Regions from separate parts of the Xenorhabdus sp. PB62.4 genome, predicted to be linked through region 2. Evidence: riboswitches for the same ligand, from Rfam matches in the RefSeq annotation. Region 2 holds a riboswitch; each other region holds the start of a gene.

Region 1 (3,282 bases), on a different contig from region 2:
AAGGGAATAGTATCAATGGACATGAAAACAACTTAACCAACGCTGACGAAAATAATATTACTGGCAACAACACTGCGTTAACCCATTCCAACAGAAACAAAAATATCAGCGGTGATAACAACACATTAGATAACTCTAATGATAATAAGAACATCAAAGGTAATGAAAATACATTAACACGCTCCAATGAAAACGAAGTTCAGGGCGATAAAAACCATCTCTCTGATGCTAAAGGAAACAGCATCAATGGGAATGAAAACAAGTTAACTGACTCTAAAGAAAATAGTATCAACGGTAGTGTAAATCAGTTAACCAACTCTCAAAGAAACACCATTATTAATGATAATAACATCCTCATCAGCTCGGTTAAAAATAAAGTATCAGGCTCAAATAACACGCTTGATCACACAGCCGACTCTTATATTAAAGGACACGAGAATACTATTATTCAAAGCAATAAATTATTCAAAGATGACAAAAACCAATCTCTATCCCAAATAACTTTAAATAAAAGTATCTTAGGGGGAATCGGTGATGCAGGGATTGGATCTGCTGTGGCTGAAATAACTTCCAGCATTATCTTTGGGCACAATAACAATACTGTAACTACTGGTACGACTATTCGTACTTCCGCTGCCACTACCTTAAAAAATGCCGTAGCCTTAAATGCCGAAGACACCGCTGGCAGTGAAATCATTGCTATTGGTGGCAAAGCCGACGGAGATCATACTATTTCCCTCGGCGCAGGTTCATTCAGCACCAATGGAGGGATCGCATTCGGTGAAAATTCAAAAGCAACACGCACAGATGAACTGAACATTGGTCAACGCCAGATAACAGGCGTTAAAACAGGCACTGAAGATAATCATATCATCAATGTCAAACAGCTAAATAATGGCCGTGACAATACCTTAACGCAGTCAAGAACCTATGTCGAAGCAGGAATAACAGCACTTCCCAAGAAGATCAAAACACAAGCCGATGCCTTACAGACACAAGCCAATAAGCATACCAATGATATTCTGTTGTCGGCAAAAGATGATGCCAAAAAACGATTCCAGCGTATCACCAGACAATCAATACACTACACCAATACGCAAAAAACCCACTACCAAACGGTGTTTGAAAAAATGGCAAAAAACTATTATGTCGATACCCGGTTTGATCAATTGAACCGCTACGCTGATAAACAACAAAAAAAAATCAATGCAGGCATTTCTGCTGCAATGGCAGCAACTGCCATTCCATCAAAAAATAGTAATAAACTCTCAGTTGGTTTTGGTATCGCCTCATACCGTGGGCAAGCCGCGGGAGCTGTGGGTTCTATTTTTACCGTTAGCCCACATATTCAAATAAAAGTTGCCATGATGTATGACACTCAAAGTGGTACCGGGCTGAACTCAGGGATTACCATTGGATTTTAATCTCACTTAAAGAGTACAAGTTTTAGGTTGTAGTTTTCATAATCCCCTTTATACTCTGGGGTGTTTTTTTCTTGTCGGAGTGCCTAGCGTTCAACGTATATCACGATGGACACAGGCTGAGACCGTTAATTCGGGATCCGCAGAACCTGATCGGGCTAGTACCCGCGAAGGGAACAAGAGTAATCACTCCGCTGTTAGTATCAGCGTACATCTATACAAATAACGTGTACAAATACCAAACAGCATCAACCATTACTCCCTGCGAGCTCCAGACAAGCAATTTTCTCAACTTAAGCCTGTTCAGCAATGAGACAGGCGATAACACAGTCAGGAATTTGCTATGTCTAAGTCCAACAATACCGTTATTTCCGGTTCCGTTATTCCAGCCACGGATATTTCCCCCAAAGCCCACCCTGCAAGGCCGCGTAAAGCGCAGCGAGATGCAGCGCAGGCATTTATCAGTTCCATTCAAGGCGTGACGTTTCCTAGCTCAAAGCGCATTTATCTTGAAGGTTCCCGTCAGGATATTCAGGTTCCGATGCGTGAAATTCAGTTATCCCCCACGCTGGTGGATGGCACAAAAGAGCAACCTCAATTTGAGGAAAACGAACCTGTGCCCGTTTATGACACTTCCGGCCCTTATGGTGATCCTACTTCCGTGCTGGATGTGCAGACGGGATTACCCAAAATCCGCCAGCCGTGGATCGACGAACGTGATGATACAGAGCCTGTCTCCGTTCTCAGTTCCGATTTTACGCAACAACGTCTCGCCGACGCCGGGCTGGATCACCTGCGTTTTCACCATCGTCCACATCCACTGAAAGCCAGACAAGGCAAACGTGTTACCCAATTGCACTATGCGCGCCAAGGCATCATCACGCCAGAAATGGAATTTATCGCACTGCGCGAAAATATGGGACGCGAACGTATTCGCAATGAAGTCCTGCGCCAACAACATGCAGGACAAAGTTTCGGTGCCAACTTACCGGAAAACATCACGCCAGAATTTGTCCGTCAGGAAGTTGCTGCCGGTCGCGCGATCATCCCTGCCAATATTAACCATCCCGAATCCGAACCCATGATTATTGGCCGCAATTTTTTGGTGAAGGTCAATGCAAATATCGGTAACTCTTCTGTCACCTCATCCATTGAAGAAGAGGTGGAAAAACTGATTTGGTCTACCCGCTGGGGCGCAGATACGGTGATGGATCTCTCTACCGGACGCTACATCCATGAAACCCGTGAATGGATACTACGCAATAGCCCGGTTCCCATTGGTACAGTACCGATTTATCAGGCACTGGAAAAAGTCAATGGCATAGCGGAAAACCTGACATGGGAAATGTTCCGCGATACGTTGCTGGAACAAGCCGAACAAGGTGTCGATTACTTCACCATTCACGCAGGGGTGTTACTGCGTTACGTGCCAATGACTGCCAAGCGCCTGACAGGTATTGTTTCCCGTGGTGGCTCGATTATGGCGAAATGGTGTCTTTCCCATCATCAGGAAAATTTCCTCTACACGCACTTCCGTGAAATTTGTGAAATCTGTGCCGCCTATGATGTTTCCCTCTCTTTGGGTGATGGATTGCGTCCCGGCTCCATTCAGGATGCCAATGATGAAGCACAATTTTCCGAACTGCATACTCTGGGAGAACTGACCAGAATCGCATGGGAGTACGATGTTCAGGTTATGATAGAAGGGCCGGGGCATATCCCGATGCAATTAATCCGCCGCAATATGACGGAAGAGCTGGAGCATTGCCACGAAGCCCCGTTCTACACATTAGGGCCATTGACGACGGATATCGCCCCCGGTTATGACCATTTCACCTCCGGCATTGGCGCTGCCATGATT
Region 2 (3,282 bases):
GTCTTGCAAGCTGGCAAACTGTTCGGCGTATTTTTCAATCACGACTTTGATCGCCCATTCCGCCATAAAACCATTATCGACGGAATAAAACAGATCTTGCTTGAGTTGGGGATCATTTAATAAATGAGAATAGAGATCAAAAATGGCAGCACTTTCTTTCTGTGAACTCACAGTGAAACGCTTGCTAATCCGGCGACACTCCGCTGTAGTTTGCTCCAGGGCCCGAGTCAGTCTTGATCGTTCAGCCTGATAGTCCAGCGTTAATGCCTCAGATACCTGATCCAACAAAGGTTGTGAACGATCCTGCCATCCCTGAGCCATAACAATGCCATTAGAAATAGAGAGAGCCTTAATCCGGGTTTGACGGTACTGACCAAATAACCCTTTTGTCTGCGCCTGGGCAAGAATAACACCAAGCTGAGTCGCCAGTGTAACCATGAAAGATTCTTCACTTTCATCAAACAACCGCCGTTCAAGTTGCTGAACAACTAATATTCCCTGCAACTGACGGCGATAAATAATAGGCACACCTAAAAAAGCCCGCAGGCTTTCTTCCTTGACTTGGGGGATATATTTGAAACTAGGATGTTCGCGGACATCTGCGAGGTTGATTAGTTCAGACAAACGTCCGACTTCGCCCACGACGCCTTCATCAAAAGCCAGACTGATCGCTTGACCTCGGGGTTTTCTCAACCCTTTGGTTGCCATTAGGTAATAACAATGTCGCTGATGATCTGCCAGATAAATAGAACAGACATCCGTGTTCATTGCCTGACAAGTTTCATTGACCAACAGCTCAAGCGCTTCAGATAAATTAGCTGTCATAGCCACTTTTTCGACAATTTCCCGTAAGCGCGTGAGCATAACAATTACCTAACTTCTTCTACGACGATGTAAATAAGGTGAATGTATCTGTGAAGCAGATTCCTGTATTGGCATCACAATGGAAGAAAATTCTTTCATCACGCGGCGGTATACATCCCGTTTAAAAGAAACCACTTGCCGGACAGGATACCAATAACTAACCCAACGCCAGCCATCAAATTCCGGCGTTTTACTGCGCTGCACATTAATTTCTGCTTCATTACACAGCAACTGCAATAAAAACCAGCGTTGCTTTTGCCCAATACAAACAGGCTTTGTATCCCAACGCACCAAACGCTTGGGTAATTTGTAACGCAACCAACTACGGGTCGAGGCGAGGACCCGTACATCTTTGCGACTTAAACCAACTTCTTCGAACAACTCGCGATACATCGCTTGCTCTGGTGATTCCCCCGGATTGATACCCCCCTGAGGAAACTGCCAGGAATGCTGCCCATAACGGCGGGCCCACAGAACCTGCCCTTGGCGATTACAAATTACAATTCCTACATTCGGGCGGTAGCCATCATCATCGATCACCAGACTACCTCTCGATAAAATACATTTGAAAAGATGGCTAATTGTTTCACACTCACCTCAAGCGGTAAACCTCTATGATTGGACTTTGCAGACGTAGCTTAAGTCTCTACAATACCGCCATCTCAACGGGGTGCGGCTGTAATGAAACAGTTTTGCTGAGAACAAACCCGTCGAACCTGAACCGGTTAGTACCGGCGTAGGGATTTGAGACGCTAATCCTTGATATAAAATAAGTAATTTTCATTTAGCACCTTCTCAGATCCTTTGCCAATCTGCTAATAACGAACGTTAATGGCTAATGTCCATAACTAATGTCTACAACTAATGCCTACAACTAATGCCTACAACTACAGGAGAGCAAAGTGTTTAAGAAATTATTTTTCAGTTTTATCGCCATCAATACGCTATTGATTTCTGCCTGTGTCTTTGCCCAAGCATCTCAATCGAAGCCAACATTGACAGTTTACACTTATGATTCATTTGCCTCTGAATGGGGAGCTGGCCCAGCCATTAAAAAAGCCTTTGAAGCAGAGTGTGGTTGTGAACTGAAACTTGTTGCTCTGGAAGATGGCGTATCCTTACTGAACCGTTTGAGAATGGAAGGCAAAAAAACATCAGCAGATATCGTGCTGGGCTTGGATAACAACTTGATCCAAGCCGCCCAACAAACAGGGTTGTTTGCACCAAGCCATGTTGATGTATCAAAACTGAAATTACCCATCCCATGGAACAATACAACATTTATTCCTTACGATTACGGTTACTTTGCCTTCATTTACAACAAGAACACCTTACCTCACCCACCAAAAAGTATGGATGAATTAATCAATAGTCACCAGAACTGGAAGATTATTTATCAAGACCCGCGCACCAGCACTCCGGGCTTGGGCTTCCTGCTCTGGATGCAGGAGCTCTATGGCGATAACACCGCACAGGAGTGGCAGAAAGTAGCCAAAAAGACGCTTACTGTCACGAAAGGGTGGAGTGAAGCCTATGGCCTGTTCCTAAAAGGCGAAGGTGATATGGTGCTGAGCTATACCACTTCACCGGGCTATCACATTATGTCAGAGAAAAAAGATAATTATGCGGCGGCGATATTTGAGGAAGGGCATTATTTGCAGATTGAAGTCGCAGCCCAATTAGCCTCAAGCAAACAGCCTGAGCTGGCACAAAAGTTCATGAATTTCATGGTATCGCCGGCATTCCAGCAAGCCCTCCCGACGACTCAATGGATGTACCCCGTGATTGATATTCCTTTGCCTGAGGTTTTCAAGCAACTCACGGTTCCTGAGAAATCCCTGCTATTCAATGCAGATGATGTGGCAAAACACCGTACCAAATGGATCCGTATATGGCAAAGCGCTGTCAGCCGTTAATTGCGGGTTGGATATTGCCGGGGGTTATTGCCTCCGGCCTGTTAATTATCGTTGCCCTGTCGGCATTTGGTACGCTGTGGTTCAATGCGCCTGAAAGCGACTGGCAGATATTCCTGCATGACAATTATCTCTGGCATGTGATTCAGTTCACCTTCCGGCAAGCGTTCTTATCTGCCGTATTATCGGTAATACCCGCCATTTTCCTTGCAAGGGCGCTTTATCGCCGCCATTTTCCGGGCAAGATGCTGTTTCTGCGCTTATGCGCAATGACATTGATCCTTCCTGTTTTGGTCGCTCTGTTTGGTATTCTCACTGTTTACGGTCAAACCGGCTGGCTGGCAAATATTTCCCAATGGATAGGGGTTGAATACCGTTTTACGCCTTATGGGTTACAAGGAATTCTACTGGCGCATATTTTCTTTAATATGCCGATGGCAACACGCTTATTGCTGCAATCTCTGGAAAATATTGCCACCGAACAGCGGCAACTTGCAGCCCAACT
Region 3 (3,282 bases), on a different contig from region 2:
TCATTAACTGGATTATGATTTGTTTTGCTCACCTGAAATTCCGCGCGGCTAAGAACAAAGAAGGTGTTAAGACACAATTTCGGGCATTATGGTATCCATTCGGGAACTACCTGTGTCTGGCATTCTTGGCGTTCATTCTCGTCATTATTCTGATGATGCCAGCAATTCGTATTTCAGTTATTCTGATGCCATTCTGGATTGGTGTATTGTGGGTGGGTTACTTGGTGGCTAGATCAAAAAAGCAGACAAACGAGTAAACTAGCTATTAATCCATTCAGCATGTTTTTCAGCCGGGTATGATATCGATATCCGGCTGATTATTATTGTCAGTACTAATATGACAAACACCAATATGACAAACATAGTGATATATGAAAACCAATTGATTAAGAGAGTTTTTGTTATATACCCAATGAATTTCGATATATTAGATATTTACCATTGCCAACGTAACCAGCTAAACAGCACATTACCATTATTGTATATACCGGGAATATAGGTTGATTGAAAAGAGAGTCTAAATCGTCTCAAGACGATTATGTGAGTCCATAGGTAAAACGGTTATGCTATGTGATTACGGGTAAATAAATGTCATTAATAGTCGATTTTTAGCAATTAATATTATAATTGAACAATATTTAATAAATGATAAACAAAAAGTAATCTGGTTATATGTAGAATAACTATATTGTATGCTTCAATGAATAGGTGCGAAATTAACCATTATTTTATAGTTATCCGAAATGCAACTTCGGGATAACTATAACTCTCTGATCTACTCTATAACAGGCGTAAAAAACAGCATTATATATTAGATTAATTAAAGTTGTTTCTTGGGTTAAAATTTTCTTTTTGTATTTATTCATGAAGTTATATAACTTAAAAATTATTGTGTAATTTCAAATCGGTATGGATGTTAAGTATTTTAAATGTGTGCGTTAGCTCCAGCACCTGAAAAAAATGGCTTGCGATTATATAAAGAGTATGTGATAAAACACATGGGTAAACGAAGTTCTGTTTTGTTAATAAATAACAGCAACCAATACTGGTTTGTTTATTTTTATGCCTGTCGGCTAATAAAGTGATTCAAAGGAAATTTTTGAAATGGCAAAAATCACTGGTACCGTGAAGTGGTTCAACGAGTCTAAAGGTTTTGGTTTTATTACTCCAGCTGATGGTAGCAAAGATGTATTTGTACATTTTTCTGCAATTATGAAAGATGGGTTTAAAACATTGTCTGAAGGCCAACAAGTTGAGTTTGAAATTCAGGATGGTCCTAAAGGCCCTGCTGCTGCAAACGTCTCAGCTTTATAGTAATAAATTTATTTTGGTTAGTATTTAATTACTGGCTAAATGTATTATTGTCAGTCTGGTTTTATTGTCTGATAATAAACCATTGCAAATATCACTCTATTGGGATACTAATAGAGTGATTTTTATTTTGACTCGGGGCGTTCTTTATTGAGCTGAGAAGTACCCGTATTACCTGATCTGGATAATGCCAGCGTAGGGAAGTCATGGTATCTCCTATTTTGATATCTGCTTTTCTTTGGCTGGTGATAGGAATCACCATAATGAGAATTAACTCACTGACTATCGCAGGGACAGATCCTAGCGGTGGTGCCGGCATTCAGGCCGATTTAAAGACTTTTTCCGCGCTTAGTGCTTATGGCACGGCTGTGATAACTGCACTGGTTGCCCAAAATACAATGGGCGTACAATCAATTTATGATATCGATCCCCTCTTTGTTGCTTCCCAACTCGAATCTGTACTTTCAGATATCAGAATAGATAGCGCCAAAATTGGCATGTTATCGAATGCTGCTAATGTCGCTATAGTGGCTGAAACATTGCGCCGTTATCCTATTCCTTACATCGTATTGGATACTGTTATGCTGGCAAAAAGTGGTGATCCACTATTATTACCAGAAGCCGTTACAGCAATGGTAGAACAGTTACTGCCAATTGTTTCTTTGGTCACACCAAACTTACCGGAAGCTGCTGCTATACTGAAATGCGCTCTTGCCAAAACAGAAGCTGATATGTTGCAACAGGGGCGTGAATTGCTTTCAATAGGATGTCAGGCAGTTTTATTGAAAGGAGGTCATTTGATCAATGAGGAAAGCCCCGATTGGCTGTTTACTCCTGAAGGTGAATGGCGTTTTACTTCAACCCGGGTGAATACACGGAATACTCATGGTACAGGTTGTACTTTGTCTGCCGCACTTACTGCATTACGTCCCCGTTATCCTGATTGGCAAAGCACGTTGCCTGTTGCAAAAATGTATTTGCAGAATGCGCTTGCGCAGGCTGATACCCTCGAAGTTGGTCAGGGAATAGGGCCAGTCCACCATTTTCACCAGTGGTGGTGAATAATGTGGGTGCCCGCTTGTCATTAAATGAAGTACTTGTATTAAATAATGGGGATATTTGTATCCCCATCTTGAGTATGGGAAGTGAAAAAAGCTGGATTACGCGATTGTGATCTTTTTGTCGAGATAAACATCCTGAACGGAGTGAATTAGCTCAACGCCTTCTTTCATTGATTTCTTGAACGCTTTGCGACCGAGGATCAACCCCATGCCTCCGGCACGTTTGTTGATGACAGCGGTACGGACTGAATCACTCAAGTCGTTATCGCCGGAAGCCCCACCCGAATTGATTAATCCAGCGCGCCCCATGTAACAGTTAGCAAGCTGATAGCGAACGAGATCAATCGGGTGTTCAGTAGTCAAATTGTTATAAACACGTTTATCAGTATGCCCAAACCCAATAGCCGTATAGCCACCATTAGTTTCAGCCATTTTCTGCTTAACGATATCAGCACCGATTGTTGCTGCCAGATGATTCGCCTGGCCCGTTAAGTCGGCGCTGGTATGGTAATCAACTCCATCTTTTTTGAATGCCGAATTACGCAGATAAGCCCATAACACAGTAACCATGCCTAGTTCATGAGCGCGTTCGAATGCGGCAGAGATTTCTTCGATTTGGCGACGTGATTCAGGAGAGCCGTAATAGATTGTTGCACCGACCGCAACTGCACCCATGTTAAATGCCTGTTCGACACTGGCATACAAGGTTTGGTCATATTGGGCTGGATAGGTTAACGTCTCATTATGATTTAGTTTTACCAAGAACGGAATTTTATGGGCATAACGGCGAGAAACTGATGCCAGCACACCATAAGTTGAAGCAACACAGTTACAACCCGCTTCGATCGCCAATTCAACGATATTTTTAGGGTCAAAATAGAGCGGGTTGGTGGCAAAAGAAGCACTCGCA

What was found. Region 2 has a riboswitch for thiamine pyrophosphate ahead of thiB (thiamine ABC transporter substrate binding subunit). Riboswitches for the same ligand answer to the same signal wherever they lie in the genome.
Region 1: linked by a shared signal. The riboswitch ahead of thiC (phosphomethylpyrimidine synthase ThiC) and the one ahead of thiB (thiamine ABC transporter substrate binding subunit) in region 2 are both predicted to bind thiamine pyrophosphate.
Region 3: linked by a shared signal. The riboswitch ahead of thiD (bifunctional hydroxymethylpyrimidine kinase/phosphomethylpyrimidine kinase) and the one ahead of thiB (thiamine ABC transporter substrate binding subunit) in region 2 are both predicted to bind thiamine pyrophosphate.

What each region holds. Positions count from the first base shown of each region.
Region 1 covers NZ_NKHR01000015.1:101,068-104,349, reverse strand. The annotation lists gene Xenpb_RS13160 (YadA C-terminal domain-containing protein) at 1-1,424, shown strand, start outside; TPP riboswitch at 1,490-1,614, shown strand; gene thiC (phosphomethylpyrimidine synthase ThiC) at 1,765-3,282, shown strand, end outside.
Region 2 covers NZ_NKHR01000005.1:5,932-9,213, forward strand. The annotation lists gene ptsP (phosphoenolpyruvate--protein phosphotransferase) at 1-864, opposite strand, end outside; gene rppH (RNA pyrophosphohydrolase) at 874-1,404, opposite strand; TPP riboswitch at 1,521-1,625, shown strand; gene thiB (thiamine ABC transporter substrate binding subunit) at 1,767-2,780, shown strand; gene thiP (thiamine/thiamine pyrophosphate ABC transporter permease ThiP) at 2,756-3,282, shown strand, end outside.
Region 3 covers NZ_NKHR01000021.1:51,320-54,601, reverse strand. The annotation lists gene Xenpb_RS15440 (amino acid permease) at 1-257, shown strand, start outside; gene Xenpb_RS15435 (hypothetical protein) at 436-540, opposite strand; gene cspC (cold shock-like protein CspC) at 1,105-1,314, shown strand; TPP riboswitch at 1,438-1,530, shown strand; gene thiD (bifunctional hydroxymethylpyrimidine kinase/phosphomethylpyrimidine kinase) at 1,572-2,372, shown strand; gene fbaB (class I fructose-bisphosphate aldolase) at 2,472-3,282, opposite strand, start outside.